DNA from 4 places in the Cytobacillus sp. T106 genome. Region 4 is predicted to be linked to each of the others. Evidence: riboswitches for the same ligand, from Rfam matches in the RefSeq annotation. Region 4 holds a riboswitch; each other region holds the start of a gene.
The links. Region 4 has a riboswitch for thiamine pyrophosphate ahead of ABU165_RS24245 (thiamine phosphate synthase). Riboswitches for the same ligand answer to the same signal wherever they lie in the genome.
Positions count from the first base shown of each region.

Region 1: linked by a shared signal. The riboswitch ahead of thiW (energy coupling factor transporter S component ThiW) and the one ahead of ABU165_RS24245 (thiamine phosphate synthase) in region 4 are both predicted to bind thiamine pyrophosphate.
Region 2: linked by a shared signal. The riboswitch ahead of thiM (hydroxyethylthiazole kinase) and the one ahead of ABU165_RS24245 (thiamine phosphate synthase) in region 4 are both predicted to bind thiamine pyrophosphate.
Region 3: linked by a shared signal. The riboswitch ahead of thiC (phosphomethylpyrimidine synthase ThiC) and the one ahead of ABU165_RS24245 (thiamine phosphate synthase) in region 4 are both predicted to bind thiamine pyrophosphate.

Region 1 covers NZ_JBEUMK010000006.1:193,691-197,903, reverse strand. Annotated here, with positions in the region: gene ABU165_RS13625 (LuxE/PaaK family acyltransferase) at 1-507, opposite strand, end outside; gene ABU165_RS13620 (solute carrier family 23 protein) at 470-1,825, opposite strand; gene thiW (energy coupling factor transporter S component ThiW) at 1,791-2,342, opposite strand; TPP riboswitch at 2,421-2,531, opposite strand; TPP riboswitch at 2,768-2,878, opposite strand; gene ABU165_RS13610 (DedA family protein) at 2,935-3,540, opposite strand; gene ABU165_RS13605 (hypothetical protein) at 3,763-4,029, shown strand; gene ABU165_RS13600 (manganese catalase) at 4,104-4,213, opposite strand, start outside.
Region 2 covers NZ_JBEUMK010000007.1:18,540-22,752, reverse strand. Annotated here, with positions in the region: gene thiE (thiamine phosphate synthase) at 1-502, opposite strand, end outside; gene thiD (bifunctional hydroxymethylpyrimidine kinase/phosphomethylpyrimidine kinase) at 489-1,322, opposite strand; gene thiM (hydroxyethylthiazole kinase) at 1,323-2,138, opposite strand; TPP riboswitch at 2,217-2,330, opposite strand; gene ABU165_RS13870 (AAA family ATPase) at 2,392-4,213, opposite strand, start outside.
Region 3 covers NZ_JBEUMK010000005.1:65,675-69,887, reverse strand. Annotated here, with positions in the region: gene ABU165_RS11875 (ABC transporter permease) at 1-779, shown strand, start outside; gene ABU165_RS11870 (LysE family transporter) at 1,052-1,684, opposite strand; TPP riboswitch at 1,864-1,979, shown strand; TPP riboswitch at 2,198-2,298, shown strand; gene thiC (phosphomethylpyrimidine synthase ThiC) at 2,351-4,111, shown strand.
Region 4 covers NZ_JBEUMK010000025.1:38,692-42,904, reverse strand. Annotated here, with positions in the region: gene thiS (sulfur carrier protein ThiS) at 1-115, opposite strand, end outside; gene thiO (glycine oxidase ThiO) at 112-1,263, opposite strand; gene ABU165_RS24245 (thiamine phosphate synthase) at 1,247-1,912, opposite strand; TPP riboswitch at 1,975-2,076, opposite strand; gene ABU165_RS24240 (Lrp/AsnC family transcriptional regulator) at 2,142-2,636, opposite strand; gene ABU165_RS24235 (DMT family transporter) at 2,821-3,747, shown strand; gene ABU165_RS24230 (hypothetical protein) at 3,933-4,213, opposite strand, start outside.

The DNA of each region.
Region 1 (4,213 bases), on a different contig from region 4:
TCCATTGTGAAAGAAGCGGCTGTACTCATTGCCGTAATAAAAGACAGCATTGGTAAGGTAGCGGGAAAGGGAAGAGTTTTTGTTATACTCATCTGATGGTGACAGTACAAAAATGGCCATCTTTTCCCGGTCAGGCAGTACAAAGTTTTTGAAAGGGCCTTTCATGGAGAGATCCCACAAGGATAAATCCGGATGAAAGTTCTTACCCTTAGCATCAGGATTGGTCGTCCCACTGGTCATAAAGACTGCCTCCGCCTCTTCAGCCGGTTCGCAGGTTAGTGTCAGATCTTTAAAACCATGAACCGGCATAGGGGGAATTTCTTCCCATGTGTGCACTGTAAAGGGAGTCTTCCTTTTAGCCTGGCAAAAGTTTTTATAAAATAAGTTATTCTCATACTGATAGCTGAAAAGTTTAAGCGCCAGTCTGCCAAACCTCTCATCAGAATCTTTCCCTGCTTCGATAAAATCTTTAATTTCCGCTATCAAACTGATCGATTCTTTTTTCATCACTTGCCGCTCCTTTCTTAAACAGATTTGGGAGATTGACTAAAGACAGCTGAAGAAAGATGCTAGTGAATGCTCCGATTAAGATGCTGTTCGTCAGGAATGTCCCTGCAATTCCTGACGCATTCACAGCATATGAAGGCAGTGATATGGCCAGCAGCATGGAAAGCCCGACAATCATATAGTTGATTTGAGTAGCTTCCGCCTTTGCCAGAATCGAGATCCCTGTGAACACCAGCGTTGCGGCAGCCGGCAGGAAGATTCCGCCGACAACCGGGGCCGGCGTCAGAGCCAGGAGTTCGCCCGCTTTAGGCACAAGCCCGAGCACCAGGAAGATGACAGCAGCAGCCATGACCGGGTATCTTGAGCCAACCCCGGTCAAACGCAGCAGGCCGACATTCTGCGCATAAGCTGTCGTCGGAAATCCGCCGATCAACGCTGACACAAAAGAGCCCGCCGACTCTCCCGCAAAACCGCCGCGGATCCTTTTGGCTGTCAGCTCCGTTTTCAGCATCGCAGAGGACGCCTGATAAACGCCCATTGCCTCTATTACAGCCACAAGATACGCAATGAAAAAGGTCAGGAAGGCTGCCCATTCAAATGTAAGTCCATACGGAAGCAACTGTGGAAGGCCAAACCATGCACTTTCCTTGATCATGGCAAAATCAGCTTTTCCCAGCGAAAAAGCAAGTGCATCGCCTGCAATCAAAGCAATCAAAAACGAAAAAGACTTCCAAAGGCCTTTTCCGAACAAAGAAAGGCCAAGGACAATCAAAGCTGTTGTTATCGACAGCAGCAGGGTTGATGGACTGGCAAACCCTTCATCACCCGGAGAGCCTCCCAGAAATTCATGCAAAGTGAACCCGGCAAGCGAGATCCCGACTAAGAAAATGACGGTCCCGGAGATGACTGGTGTGAACAGGGCCCTCAAGCGCCCAAGCACCCCGGTTATTGATAAAAGGAACACAATGGCGGCACTCACCAGGATGCCCCCGGTTGCTGCAGCAAGCCCATTCGCCTTGCCGGCTGAAATCATAATTGCATCAAATGCAGCTGACGGTCCCTGAATGATCGGCAGGCGGACCAGCTTTGTCGCCTGTATAAAGGTGACAATACCGGCTGCAATGAAGATGCTGTTCACCATATTAGCCGATAATGCAAATGGCAGTCCGATCATAGCTGCCACAAAGATGGGATCCAGCCAGACATTCGAGACAAAAACGTGCTGGAGCCCATATAAAACGGTTTTTCCCGGCGGAAGCTTTTCTTCCAATCCTATTAATATCTCATCCGTGCTGGATTCTGTTCTTCTTTCGTCCATCTTCATTCTCCTCATCCTTTAAATTGACCTGTTCGAAAATCGGTGTCCGTTTTTTCTTCAGAATGGCCAAAATAATGATTCCCAGTAGGGCTCCGGCAGTCGAACTGAAGATAAAGAGCGGAATAAAGCCGAATAGTGCGGCCTTCTGCCCCATGATCATGGTGGCAAGCGGATATGAAAGGAGCGCACCGATGATGCCGGTGCCAATCACTTCCCCAGTAAAGGCCATCGACAGCTTTTTTGTCCTGCTGTAGAGAAGCGCTGCAAGCAGCGCACCTGCCATGCTCCCTGGAAAAGCAAATACTGAGCCGGTTCCCATTAGATTCCTGAGCAGCGATATACATAACGCCTGTGCCACGGTGTAATAAGGGCCAAGCAATACGGCTGACAGCACATTCAGCAGATGCTGGACCGGGAATACTTTTGTAAAGCCAAGCGGAATATACAGCATGCTGCCTGACAGCGTTCCCACTGCAGCCATCATTGCAGCAGCAGTTAATCTTTGTGTTTTACCCATACAAAAATCCCTCCATGCTAATTTGCACTGAGGGAATGGAGGCGGAGGGGTTAACATGCCGGCTCTTTGCCAGCCGCAGCATAAAATCCAGCACTTCCCTCCGCCGGCATAACCCGGATCAGGTATAAGGGTCAGGGCCGGAAAAGGCCCACTCTCAGCCGGACTCCTCCGGCTCCCCCAGTGCTTTTATGTATTAACTTATCTTGGATATAAGGCTGTTTAGACCTTTAACGGCCTGGCTTAGAGTTTTTAAAATGAAGTGCCGGCCATTTTACCGTTAATTCCTGCTGGTAAAGGAATCTATCAAGAAGGAACTGATATAGGCTTCCAATCAATTTTACGATTACTGCTCTTTTGATCCCCACTAAAAAAGCCCGGTCCCCATATGAAAGAAGGACCAGGCTTTTGCACACATAAAAAAAGTACTGTTGCTCATTCTACTTTCCTACGCTGGCATGATCCAGTTCAGGTCCAAAGGGTTAAAAAACATCGGTTTTCCTCTCAGCCCGCCTGTGCGGACACCCCTAGCAGTCACACAATATCCAATTAAGAATCATCATAACTTTGTTACTGTCAAAAGTAAAGACAATGTTTATTTCTTCCTGCGCCTGATCAAAAAGAAAGCTGCGCCAATAACAGCCGCCGCAATCAGCATATACACCACATTAGAATACATATCCAGATACCCCACTGCCGTTTCCCATGAATCACCAAAGGCCGCTCCAATATTTACAAGGATTGTATTCCAGATCAATGTGCCGATGACTGTAAATAGCAGAAACAGCGGAAAGTTCATTTTTGCCATCCCGGCAGGAATGGAAATCAGGCTTCTTACCAGCGGGATCATCCGGCATATCAGAATTGTCCAATAACCGTAGCGGTCAAACCATCCAAAAGCTTTATCTAAATCAGCCTTTTTCAGGCGGAGTATGCCTCCCCACCTGTCTATCATTCTCTCAAACCTGTTTCGGCTCAGTAAAAGGCCCGCCCCGTATAGCAAAGCAGCGCCCACTGTCGAGCCAAGGGTAGCCGCTGCAATCGTTCCAATAACAGTAATATTTGTTTGTGCCGTCATGAAGCCGCCAAATGTCAATATAATTTCAGACGGGATAGGGGGAAAAATGTTCTCAAGCGCAATCAGCAGGAAAATTCCTGCATATCCGAATTGTTCAATCACATCTTTAATCCAGTTCTCCATAATACCTCCCAAGACGAAAAAGCATATCAGTTAATTAACGTTAAATTCTGATTCCATCCCTTCAGGAAAAGGAGATTTCCTATAAGTTCAGGCCATTCAGATGAAATTAGAATAACTCATCCTGAAAAATAATCAAACAATAACTTGCACAAGACCAAAAACAAGAACATTCGTTCTTGAAGTGCATATGTTTTATGGAGACTCTTAATGAGGAGGATGTCCATGAAAGCTATCCCTGATGCTTTTGCCTGCATGGCACGTTATCTTATGGAGGATGATGAAGCATCTGCAGAATTGTGGAATAAAGTACTCCTTGCTGCTAAAAAAAACGGGTTGGGAAATGACGAGGAAGCTATATTGCCTGCTGCTGTAGAATCATTAAGGGTACTGATGAGGAAAATGAAATCATCCCAGCCTGCAAAAAGTCCTGCCGCTTATTTTTACGTTGTCATAGATCGCAAGCTAAAGCTGCTGAAGGTACATTTTTAATTTTGTTAAGAACTTACCTGAGCCGAAAAAAGATCCGCCAGTGATTAGGGGCGGATCTTCTCTTTTATGCGTAATTAAAATTGGGATGGAGGCGGTGTCTGTCCAGACGGCATTGTTCCATGAATATAAATCGGGCCTGGCGCCAAAATTGGTATCTGCCCCATCGGCTCCGGGTTTTCAATAT
Region 2 (4,213 bases), on a different contig from region 4:
TTGTGATAGCAGACTCTCTCAATTCCTGTATGAGAGCCATTCCCTGAACCGCCTTGGCATCTGCTTTTGTTGACGTCGGATAGATGGGGCCAAGACCCAGATAATCTGCGCCAGCCCTGACAGCTTCGTTCGCTTCCACAAGTGTATGGGCAGATACCCCCAAAATCTTATCCCCGATTTTCTCCCGTACTGCTTCGGCCGGCTCGTCCTCCTGCCCAATATGGACGCCGTCTGCGCCGATTTCACATGCCAGTTCTATGTCATCGTTGATGATAAAAGGAATGCCCCCTGTCCTGCACATCCGCTGAAGCTGCTCTGCAAGCACGTATTTTTCTTGCCTGCCAAGACATCCTGCCCCTTTCTCCCTGTACTGAAAAAGGGAGATCCCGCCTTTAATCGCCTCTTTCATAACCATATCCGGATTCTTAGTGCAGTTCGTGCTTCCCATGATAAAATAGACCTTTAACAGCTCTTTCATTCTTTGACTGTCAATTCGCGCCATATGCCAAGCCCTCTGCTTTCTGTCTATTGTTATATGCCCAGTGGTTTGTCGGGCCGTGGCCGCTCCCAAGGAGAAGATCATCTTCGATGGCTGCCTGGATGAAGTCTTTTCCAAGCCGGACACTCTCCTTTACAGAAAGCCCCTTCGCCAGTCCTGCCGTGATTGCTGCTGAAAAGGTGCAGCCGGTCCCATGGGTATTGACTGTATCCACCCTCCTGCCTTCAAACACATCAAAGCTGCTTCCATCAAAAAGCAAATCAGCAGCAGCTTCTTGATTTCCTGTTTCATGCCCCCCTTTAATGACTACATTGTGAGCGCCGAGCGCACATAATCTCCTGGCTGCTTCTTTCCGTTCGGCTAAAGAAGAGATTTTCATGCCGGTTATTGCTTCTGCTTCAGGAATATTAGGGGTGATGATTAGTGCGAGCGGGAGTAAATGTTCCTTCAGGGCTGCCATGGCGCTTTCCTGCAGGAGGCTAGCCCCTCCCTTGGCAATCATCACAGGATCGACGACCACCTTTGTCCATTGATAATGGCTGATAACAGCAGAAACAGCTTTAATGATGTCTGCATCAAAAAGCATGCCCGTTTTTAAAGCATCCGTCCCCATGTCGCTTCCAATGCTCTCTATCTGTTTACCTACAGCTTCGGCCGTCATCGGGAAGACCGCCTGCACGCCAGTGGTATTCTGAGCGGTGATTGCTGTCAGTGCTGACATGCCATAGACACCAAGTTCCTGGAAGGTCTTAAGGTCAGCCTGGATTCCGGCTCCGCCTCCACTGTCCGAACCCGCTATTGTCAATGCTTTGTTAATATTCATTTATATTTCTCCTTTGAGGACAGTAATGTCCGTCCTGTTTTCAAGATCCTCACCCTTAAGCAGGGCAAGGCTGTTAAGCAGCTCTATTTGAAAGGTTCCAGGTCCTTTGTTTCCCGCTGCTTCTGCAGCCATTTCTGCCGCTGCAGAGTATACAGCCAGCGCAGCCGCCGCGGCTTTCAGTGAGTCTGATTCAATTGCATGGAAAGCGCCTATCACCGATGACAGCAGGCAGCCCGTTCCTGTAACTTTCGTAAGGAGGCTGCTTCCGCCACTGATCCGGACAACTGTTATTCCATCAGAAATGATGTCCTCCTTCCCTGTAATAACAGTTACGGTGTTGAACAGTTTTGCAGCAAGAAGGGCTGTCTCTTCCGGGTTGCCGGCTTCCCCGCCGTCAACACCTTTAATTTCTCCTCCTTTTCCGGCAAGGTGAGATATTTCGGCAGCATTGCCGCGCAAAATGGAGATCGGCAGCTCTTCGAGAAGGTTTCTGCCTGTTTCGGTCCTGTAAGCTGTTGCACCTGCCCCGACCGGATCAAGGATGATCGGCACTGAGTTTCTGCCCGCTGATTCTCCCGCAAGTTTCATAGATTTTACCACAGGGGAAGTAAGAGTGCCGATGTTCAGGACCAGCGCCCCTGCAATGCCGGCCATATCGGCAGCTTCTTCTGCAGCATGAGCCATGACAGGCGATGCCCCCAGCGCCAGCAGGCCGTTAGCGGTAAAATTGGTGACAACCATATTAGTGATATTATGTACAAGCGGCTTTTCAGCCCTAAGCTTTTCCAGCATCACTGCTATCTCTATTGTATTCATTCCCTTTTCTCCTTTCAGCAGCAAAAAAGCCAGGCCCTGAAAAGGACCTGGCAATTGTGCATAAAAAATATAGCAAATAGTTCCACTTCGCTACTTTCCTACGCTGGCATCATCCAGATCAGGTCCAAAGGGTTAAAAAACGGGCCAGTTTTTCTCTCAGCCTGCTTTCCGCAGGCACCCCCAGTAGTTGCTTATTAGATTGACAATTACATAGTATCTTTTTTTGTCCCCGGCGTAAAGCGATAATCATTTACTAAACCATTTCTGCGGCAAAATGGTAGATTGGCAGTTCAATGAAAACGGAAGTCCCTTCTCCTTCATTGCTCTCGGCCCAAATTTTACCATTATGCCTTGCGATGATTTCCCTTGTAATCGAAAGTCCGATGCCATTTCCGGCCGTCCTGCTGTTACTGCTTGCCTTGGTATAGTTTCTGTCAAAAATAAATGGAAGCCTTGCAGCCGGGATGCCGCTGCCGGTATCTGACAGGCATATCCTGACACTTCCGCCCTGGGATGCCAGCCTGGCGCTAAGGATCAAACCGCCAGTCTCTGTATGCCTGATGCTGTTTGAGACCAGATTGGAGAAGGCCTGCAGCAGACGGGCGGGATCTGCCTCCACCAACGGAACATTCTCAACATTCGTGTTTTCCAGATCCAGGACAAAATAAAGTCCTTTCTTTTCGGCTTCAAATTTAAATTGCTTCCTAATATTGACCAGCATCTGGCCAAGGGGCAAATAATCCATCTCAAACCGTATTTGGCCAGCCTCCATACGGGAAAGATCAAACAAGTCGCGGATCAGGACATTCAGTTCATTCAGGCGGCTGACACTTCGCTGAAGAAATTCTCTTTTTTGCTCTTCTGATTCGGCAATACCCTCCTGCACAGCTTCTATATAGCCCTTAACGGCAGCAAGCGGAGACCTTAAATCATGAGAGATGTCTGATAATATAGTGTTCTTTGCCTGCCTTGAGCGGTCGAGTTCTTTATTGGCCCTCTCCAGGCGGATATTTGCTTCATTCAGCTCTTCGGTCCGCCGGGCAACCCTTGCTTCCATCCTCTCATACAGATCTGCATTTTCCAAAGATATGGCTGCCTGAGAGGCAATCAATTCAAGAACCCGGAGATTTTCTTTTGTGAATGCATGCGAAATCTGGTTGTTTTCCAGGTACATCATACCCTTTACTTCACCCTTATTCAGGATCGGCAGGCAAATGAGCGACTTCAGCAGCATCCTTTTGACATAAGGATCCCCTGAAATCAGACTGTTTTCACAGGCATAATCAAGAATGATTCCTTCTCTGCTCAGCTCTGCAAGTTCTATTGCCTGTTCGGACAGCATTTCTCTTCCTTGGACCGGCTCGAAGCGTTTTGGCCGTTCACCCCCACCGGCATACTCCCCGATCGTCCAAATTCCATCCCGTTTAAAGAGCAGAATCCCCCTGTCTGCTCCGCTGTAATGCATGGTAACCTCCATTAGCCGGGCCAGCAGATTTTCAAGCACTACTTCCCTGGATATGCTCTGGGCGGCGGAAACAAGGGCATACTCATCAAACTGAATGGAATGACTGGTTTCCGGTTCCTTCGGTAAGGAAATTTTAACCTTCTTCCGAAGATCATCAGCCTTGGCTTCTGCACCCCAAAGCCGATAGCATTTAAAAGCTTCTGAGAAAAAGGAACTTGCCATCCTGCTATATCCCTGCGCAGAAAAGTATCGGCCTGCACATTCATTTGCAAGGGCAGCATCCTGCAGGAAGCCGTTCTTTTCGGCTTCCTGAATGCTTTCATCATAAATATTAAATAGATTGGAATCCCTCTTGGCAATCCTTCGGTATTCTGCTTTTAAAAGCAAGTATTTATGACGGAAATTCGACGGGGAAAGAGCTGCCCAGCGTTTCATTTTTGATATAGAGTTCTTCAGTTTAGCCAAATGAAGAGCTTTTTTCTTTTTCTGCTTTTCATGTTCATAAAAACGGACAAGCCATAAACCATGATAGAAATGGTATTCAGGGACAATGACAAGCGTCAGCCTTTTGCTGATAAGCGGTGCCAGTTTCTGAATCAGTTCATCGGCA
Region 3 (4,213 bases), on a different contig from region 4:
AGCCTGTCCAGTTCCAAAGGGATGCGCTGGAGGAGAATGCCAAAACAGAGGAAGAGCTGACACAGGCAAGGGGCCTTGTTTATGTGCTGCTGTTCATCATCTATTTTGCTGTCATCATGTATTCAAGCATGATTGCGATGGAAGTAGCTACGGAAAAATCTTCGCGTGTGATGGAAATCCTGATTTCAAGCGTTTCACCCATCAAGCAGATGTTCGCCAAAATTCTCGGGATCGCCTTGCTTAGCCTGACGCAGCTGTCGGTGCTGCTGCTGGTAGGCTACTTTTTCGTCAAGCGGAATCTTGAGTCGATGCAGGGAGGCTTCTTTGAATTCTTCGGATTCGGCGATATTCCGGCAGCCACTATCATGTATGCTGTAGTGTTCTTTATTCTCGGCTATCTCCTGTATGCCACACTTGCAGCTTTCCTGGGCTCGCTTGTCAGCAGGATCGAGGATGTCCAGCAGATGATCATGCCGATGACCATGCTCGTTGTAGCCGGCTTTATGATCGCGATCATCGGGCTGTCACAGCCGGAAAAAGCATTTGTGACCATCAGCTCCTATATCCCGTTCTTTACCCCGATGCTGATGTTCATGAGAGTAGGAATGCTCACCCTGCCGGTCTGGGAGCCGATAGCGGGGATTGGGATCCTGGTTGTGTCCATCCTGCTGCTCTCAATATTTGGAGCTAGGGTATACAAGGGCGGAGTGCTCATGTACGGAAAGTCCAATTCCTTCAAGGATATAAAAAAAGCTTTGCAGCTGTCTAAAAATAAATAGGCGGTCAATCAGCCCTGGCAAGCTTAATGAATAATTTCCGCCTATAAATGGGGCTGTTGATTTGCGTTCCAGGCACTCCGCTTTCCGCGGGGCGACGCTGAGCCTCCTCAGAGCAAGCTCTTGCGGGGTCTCAGCCTTGCCGCTATCTCCCGCAGGAGTCTGCGTGCCTTGCACTCCAATCAACAGGCTTAAATACTTAATGCCGCTGTTCCAATGTTCTAAAAAATAATGACTGCAGACAAACCCGATTTATATCAGGTTTGTCTGTTTTTTTATCCAAACAAAGAAGCAATCCCCTGATATCCAAAATAGATTCCGAAAAGAATAAGCGACAGTCCGGAAAGCATGCTGATGATGATGATCGCTTTTGAGGTCAGGAACCGCCTGAATCCGCTCGTCAGGCCTGCCACAAAAATGTCCCAAAGGCCCAGTCCGATAAAAATCATGAGGCTGTAGACAAGAAGCTGGCCTGTCCCAAAGGAGGACGCCGTTTTGGCCAAAACCGATCCGTAAATCCCCAGCCAAAACAAAATCGACAGCGGGCTTGAAACCGACATGATGAATCCGGTGAAAAAGCATTTGAACAGCGATTCTTTGCTCCGTATGTAAGTGACAGATATTTTATTGGCATTCATCATGCCTTCGATTCCGGAATAAAGAAGAATAAAACCGCCGAACAGCCACAGGAAGGTTTGAATCATAGGGGAGTCAAGGAATTGCACGAGTCCGAGATAGACGATCAGCATATAAACCCCGTCAGCGATCATCGATCCCGCGCCGACAATCCATGCGTGCCAAAATCCGTTTTTCAGCCCCTTTTCCAGCCTGACAGCATTGACAGGGCCGATCGGCGCCGCCAGTGAAAGTCCTAAAACGATATAGCTGATGTATATTCCAATGCTCAATGATATCACTCGCCTATTCAAGGATTAGCCCGGAAGGACTTGTACAATTTTATGCAGCAAACACAGAGGGTAGGACCGCAAATCTTAAAATCTCCAGCTTTGTGTTTTTGGAATAATATGAAATTAGTCTGTTCTCTTCCTGGTCGGCATATGGTATAGTAGCTTATGAAAATAGCATATTTTGGCACTGGGGGTGCCGGTAGAGGCCGGCTGAGAGTAAGACCCGTTTTTAGTCTTTGACCCTTTTATACCTGATCTGGTTCGTACCAGCGGAGGGAAGTGTAGATGGCTTTTATTTGTCATACATACGCGGACTCCTTTTGCAGGAGTCCGCTTTTTAGCTTCTGCAGAAGAAAGATGCGGCAGCTGTATGCCATTTTTTGGCCTGGCATGCCCCCGGTGCAATATGCAAGGGGGGTTTTTGCTGTGAAAAAATAAACGCATGAAAAAATAGTGTGCAGATAACTTGATGTTTTTATTTTGAAAAATGCAAGAAAGTTTCTATTAGATTTTATTCACTGCTGGGGGAGCTTTACAGGCTGAGAAAGGAAAATCCTAAACCCTTGGAACCTGATCTGATTAATGTCAGCGTAGGGAAGCAGCCGGCATGGCCTGCTTCCTCCGTAAAAAACTGCCCTGAGGCACAAAGATGGAGGAGGAAGAAGTATGAAAGATTTATATCAAATGAATAGACTGTTTTTTTCAGGAAGCCGGAAAGTATATGTAAACGGCATCAGGGACGATATAAAGGTCCCGGTCAGGGAAATAATCCAGGAAAGCTCGAGGACTGCTATTGGAACAGAGGACAATCCGCCTGTTTGTGTATATGACACGAGCGGCCCTTATTCTGATCCTGATTTTGAGATAGATATAACGAAAGGTTTGCCCCGGGTAAGGGAAGGCTGGATTGAGGAGCGGAAGGATGCGGAAGCTTATCAAGGCAGAGTGCAGAAGCCGGAGGATAACGGGCTTCGGGCCGGGACCGAAGTTTCTTATGCAGACATTTTCCCGAATAAAGCCCCCTTCCCTCTCAAGGCAAAAGAGGGCAGGAATGTGACTCAGCTGCATTATGCCCGGAAAGGGGTCATTACACCTGAAATGGAGTTCATCGCCATCAGGGAAAATCTGGATCCTGAATTCGTCAGGAGCGAGGTGGCAAGCGGAAGGGCGATCATTCCTGCCAATATCAATCACCCGGAGGCGGAACCGATGATCATCGGTCGCCATTTTCATGTGAAGGTCAATGCGAATATCGGCAATTCGGCTGTTTCTTCCTCCATCGCGGAAGAAGTGGAAAAAATGACCTGGGCAGTGCACTGGGGGGCAGATACGATTATGGATCTTTCGACCGGGAAGAACATCCATGAAACCCGTGAATGGGTCATCCGCAATTCTCCAGTTCCTGTTGGGACTGTACCGATTTATCAGGCACTTGAAAAGGTGAAGGGGATTGCCGGGGATCTGACCTGGGACATATACAGGGATACCTTGATAGAGCAGGCTGAACAGGGAGTGGATTATTTTACAATCCATGCAGGGGTGCTGCTCCGCTATATTCAGCTGACTGCCGAAAGGACGACAGGTATTGTATCCAGGGGAGGGTCGATCATGGCCCAATGGTGCCTCCAGCATCATAAAGAGAATTTCCTGTATACGCATTTTGAGGAAATCTGTGAAATTTTAAAAGCTTACGATATTTCCATCTCTCTCGGAGATGGGCTGCGTCCGGGTTCTATAGCAGATGCGAATGATGAGGCTCAATTTGCGGAGCTAGAAACGCTCGGAGAGTTAACTGAAATAGCCTGGAAGCATGATGTCCAGGTGATGATCGAGGGGCCGGGGCATGTTCCGATGCATAAGATCAAAGAAAATGTAGATAAGCAGATGGAAATTTGCAAGGAGGCGCCATTTTATACGCTTGGCCCACTGACGACAGATATAGCCCCGGGATATGATCATATTACATCCGCAATAGGAGCAGCGATGATCGGATGGTTTGGCACTAGTATGCTTTGCTATGTAACGCCAAAGGAGCATCTTGGGCTTCCGGATAAAAACGATGTCAGGGAAGGGGTCATTGCTTATAAAATTGCAGCTCATGCCGCAGATCTAGCCAAAGGCCATCCCGGTGCCCAGGTTCGGGACGATGCATTGTCAAAGGCCAGGTTCGATTTCAGGTGGAACGACCAGTTCAATTTATCCCTGGATCCTGAACGGGCGCGGGCATACCATGATGAAACCCTGCCGGCCGAGGGGGCAAAAACCGCCCATTTCTGTTCTATGTGCGGCCCTAAATTTTGTTCTATGCGCATTTCCAAGGATATCCGCCAGATGGCCAAAGGTCAGGGGAAAACCGTTTCAGAGGCAATTGAGGATACAATGGAGCAAAAAGCCGGGGAGTTTGCCAGCCGTGGCTCATCCATCTAGTGAACATAGAAGAAATACTGAAGTTTGGAAAATGGAAGAGCAGATCCTCAATATGCAGCAAAAGATCCGGGGGCTGGAAAAGCAAATTTCAGAGATACAGAG
Region 4 (4,213 bases):
CGTTCAATTCTACAATCGCCGCCTTTTGATTCAGTTTCAAATGTTCCAGTAAATCCCCTACCGACTTGACGGTGCCAGGCACCAGGATATCACTGCTATTCACATGAAGCTTCAACGAATCCACCCCTCCTGCACTTTTTTCAAACCTCTCTCAATCTCAAATTCTCTGTAAAGCTCCTTATCCTCTGCGGCTGCGGTTCCTTCAATAGAATCAGAAACCATTTTTCCCGTGATTGGGCTGAGCAGGATGCCGTTCCGGTAATGGCCGGCTGCAATGAACAGGCCCTTATAGGCCGGGTGCCAGCCGATATAGGGAAGGCCGTCACCTGTCTGCGGCCGGATTCCTGCCCATGCCTTTTCCCACCGTGCCGATGCGAGCTGGGGCAGCAGCTTATAGGCCCGTTCGGCCAGCATCCTGACTCCGCCAAACGAAACGGAAGGATTGAACTCATTTTCATAGCTTGTTGCACCTATGATCAGGCGGCCATCCTTCTTGGGCACAAGATACCCGCCAGAATCGGAAAAGATCGTCGACCGTATCAAAGGCCCTTCAGGAATGACCGAGAGGCACTCCCCTTTCACAGGAAAAATAGGAAGCTCAAGATCTGCCTTTTTCAGCAGCTCTCCCGTCCAGGCACCTGCGGCAGCAATCACGGTTTCTCCATAAAAACTTCCTTTGCTGGTCATCACACCCTCGACGGATTCTTTATCAAATATGAAGTCTTCGATCTCCGTCCCTTCCAGCACAACTGCACCTCGGGCCATTGCCCCCACCGCAAATGCACGCGCCAGGTTCGGTGCATTCAGCTGGCCGTCATTCGGAATCAGCATGCCGCCTGCGAGCCCCCGGGAGAGATGAGGTTCCCTTTCGCAGATTTCTGCCTGAGCCATCCATCTTACCTGTCCGTCCCATTCTTTATGGAATCTGACCTGCTTCTTAAGGACCTCTGCCTCTACATCATCCCAAGCAATTTTTATCATTCCTTCATTAACAAGGCCGATGCTGATTCCTGTCAGATCCTCAAGCTCCTGGATGATGTCAGGGAACATGGCCCTGCTTTTCAGGGCCAGCTTCAGCATTGATAGATTCTCATCTATTTCTGCCTGGGCACCGAGCATTCCGGCTGCGGCAGAAGAAGCTTCAGAACACAGCTCCCTTTTTTCCAGAATGAGCACCTGCTTGCCAAGCTTCGCCTGCTGATAGGCGATAGAGCACCCTATAATGCCGCCCCCGGCAATGATCACATCATAAACTTTCTTCATATCTGCCTCCTCCCCGGTTCAGTGCAACCCTATATGCGCCGGCTGCCTCCTCCGGACTGACGGCTTTAAAAATTCCCGAGAGTACAGCAGCACCTGAAGCTCCGGCCCTTATCACCTGTTCCATATTGTCAGGAGAAATTCCCCCGAGCGCTATCACCGGAATAGAAAGCCTTCCTGTCATTTCCTCAAGGCTGGAGAGGCCCCTTGGCTCCATACCTGGCTTGGAACTGGTCGGAAAACAGTGGCCATACATGACATAATCTGCGCCATCCTCTTCTGCCTGAACAGCTTCTTCAATTGAGTGGACGGATTTTCCGATGAGCAGGCCAGGGAATGTTATCCGCACTTCCCGTACCGGAAGACTGTGATAGCCGAGCTGGACTCCCTTCACTCCCAATGCGGCCGCTGCATCCACTCTGTTATTAATGATGATCTGCTCCCCCGGGACTCCCTTTTCCAGCAGAATTCTCCCCATCTCGTAGATGTCAGCCGCTGTCAGGTGATGCTCCCTGATATGAATATAGTCCACATTCCGCGAGATGCTTGAAGCTATCCTGATAAATTCCTCCGCCGGCTGTCCTGCAGAAATGGCGTGGAGCTGCAGTTTATCCCTGCTGGGCCAACCTTGTAAACGACGCAAAAAAACCACTCCCCATTGCGCAGGAAAGTGGCTGATTAATGATCTATGGCTAAAAAAATATGTACTTTTTATAACCGTTCGGCACACTTCCCTACGCTAGTATGAACTAGATCAGGTTCAAAGGGTCTCAAATGCTTGATCTCAGCCTCTTGCAGGCTCCCCTAGTGATAATTCTATTATTCAATTGTTCTCTTTTATTTTAGCATACACGATCAGCAGGGAGAACCCGAAATCTGAATCAGACTGTTTTTTCTCCGTCAGGCAGAATCGGCAGTACCGTTGAATATTTGACTTCCCTCAAGGAGAGGCTTGTCTGTATCTTCGTGATCCCGAGCTGATTCAGCTTTCGGATGAACCGTTCCAGCCCTTTCCGGTCTTTGATGGCCACTTTTAAGATATAATCATATTCTCCTGTCAGGCAGTGGCATTCCAGCACCTCAGCCATATCCACCAGCGTGCCCTCCAGTGCTTCCAGCTTTTCCGCCTGATGGATGTTAGTGCTGATGAAAATAAAGCAGAGCAGATCAAAGCCCAGTTTTTCCTGGCTTAAAATTGCCACCTGCTTCTCAATATAGCCTTCATTTTCGAGCCGCTTGACCCTCCCATGAATGGCGGGGGCAGACAGGCTGACCCTCCTGGCAAGCTCAGCGTTGCTTATTTGGCTATCCTTCTGGAGCAGATCAAGGATTTTTAAGTCCACGTCATCCAGCACCTTGTTCACAATCGATTCCATCTTACAGCCTCCTTATGATTATTCCGCCAACTCCGTTTAAGTCTATCCTTAATTTAATTTCATTCACAAAAAACACAATTGCTCTTAATAAAATTTCAAATTTACTCTATTGTACGAAATAATCATTAAAACACAAAGAGAAAATGTTAAAATTAATTCAATAACTATCGAAGGAGCTGCTCCTATGCCAGCTTTATATGTATGCCTGATGCTTCTCACCTCCCTGCTGTGGGGCGGGAATTTTGTTGTAGGCAAGTCGCTTGTGGAGCATGCTTCCCCTGTGGCCTTGACCGCATTTAGATGGATCATTGCTGTGATCTTCCTGTTGCCTATCGTGCTGCGGAAGGAAAAAAAGCTTCTGCCTCCTGCAAAATCGCTTGTCCCGCTGATTCTGATGGGCATCACAGGTGTAGTGCTGTTCAATATCTTTCAATTTTGGGCGCTGGAAGAAACAACGGCCACAAATGTCGGACTGATTTCAACGCTTAACGCTATTTCAATCGCCGTTTTTTCAGCACTCTTTCTAAAAGACAGGATTAACCTGCCGCAGATTCTGACCATGATGTTTTCACTCTTCGGCGTCCTGCTTGTCCTTACCAAAGGCCATCTGGAAATGCTGCTGTCTTTGACGTTTAATAAAGGGGATTTATGGATGATGGCAGCGGTGTGCATTTGGGGAATCTATTCAGTCCTCGGCAAGTGGGCCGGCAAATATACTACTCCGATCATGTCGACCTTTTATTCAGGGGTCTTCGGATTGGCCATCCTGCTTCCATTCAGCTATTCTGATCTCCAAATCAAAAATCCTGATCTGTCCTTTGCAGGATCCATGCTTTATACCGGGCTCATTTCAACCGTTGTATGCATGGTGCTCTGGAATAAAGGGGTCCAGAAAATCGGGGCTGTCACCGCAGGAGTGTTCCTGAATTTCAACCCTGTTTTCACTGCGATCCTGGCTTTTCTGCTGCTCGGAGAAAAGCTTGAAGCAATCCAGTTTCTCGGAGGCATGATCGTCATCCTTGGCTGCTATCTGTTTACCCGCCTTCAGGCACAGCGGCAAAGAAAAAGCCTACGCGGCAAACCGGAAGCTTCCCTTACAGCTATAGACTAGAAAAGGGATGAACAAAAAGGTAAATAGTTACTCCACTGTTAGAAAAGGTAAAATATACACTAAGATGCACTTTGTTCAGCACTATAAATAACAATGCAAGAGCATAGAAAAACGCTTGGATTATGGATATTCCAAGCGTTCTTTTTTACCCGTTAGTCATACATAAAGACTTACATAATAAGTCATTATTTCTTACGTTTTCGTTCTAAGAATATAGGTGCTATATTTAGCAAGATAGAAACAATTGTCAGAAACCAAAATGCCCTTGCCATACCAGGTATTACATCCGATAAAGCCGCCCAATCTTCCGCATTTACCCACCGAGTTAAATAACTGTAATCTGCGCAAATTGTTAATGCTGTAAATGATAATGCCATCGCCATAGCAAGCTTATAATCCTTTCCTGCTGCATACAAAGAAAGATTTATAACAGTTAATACTATTGCAAAAACCCCTAATATTAACC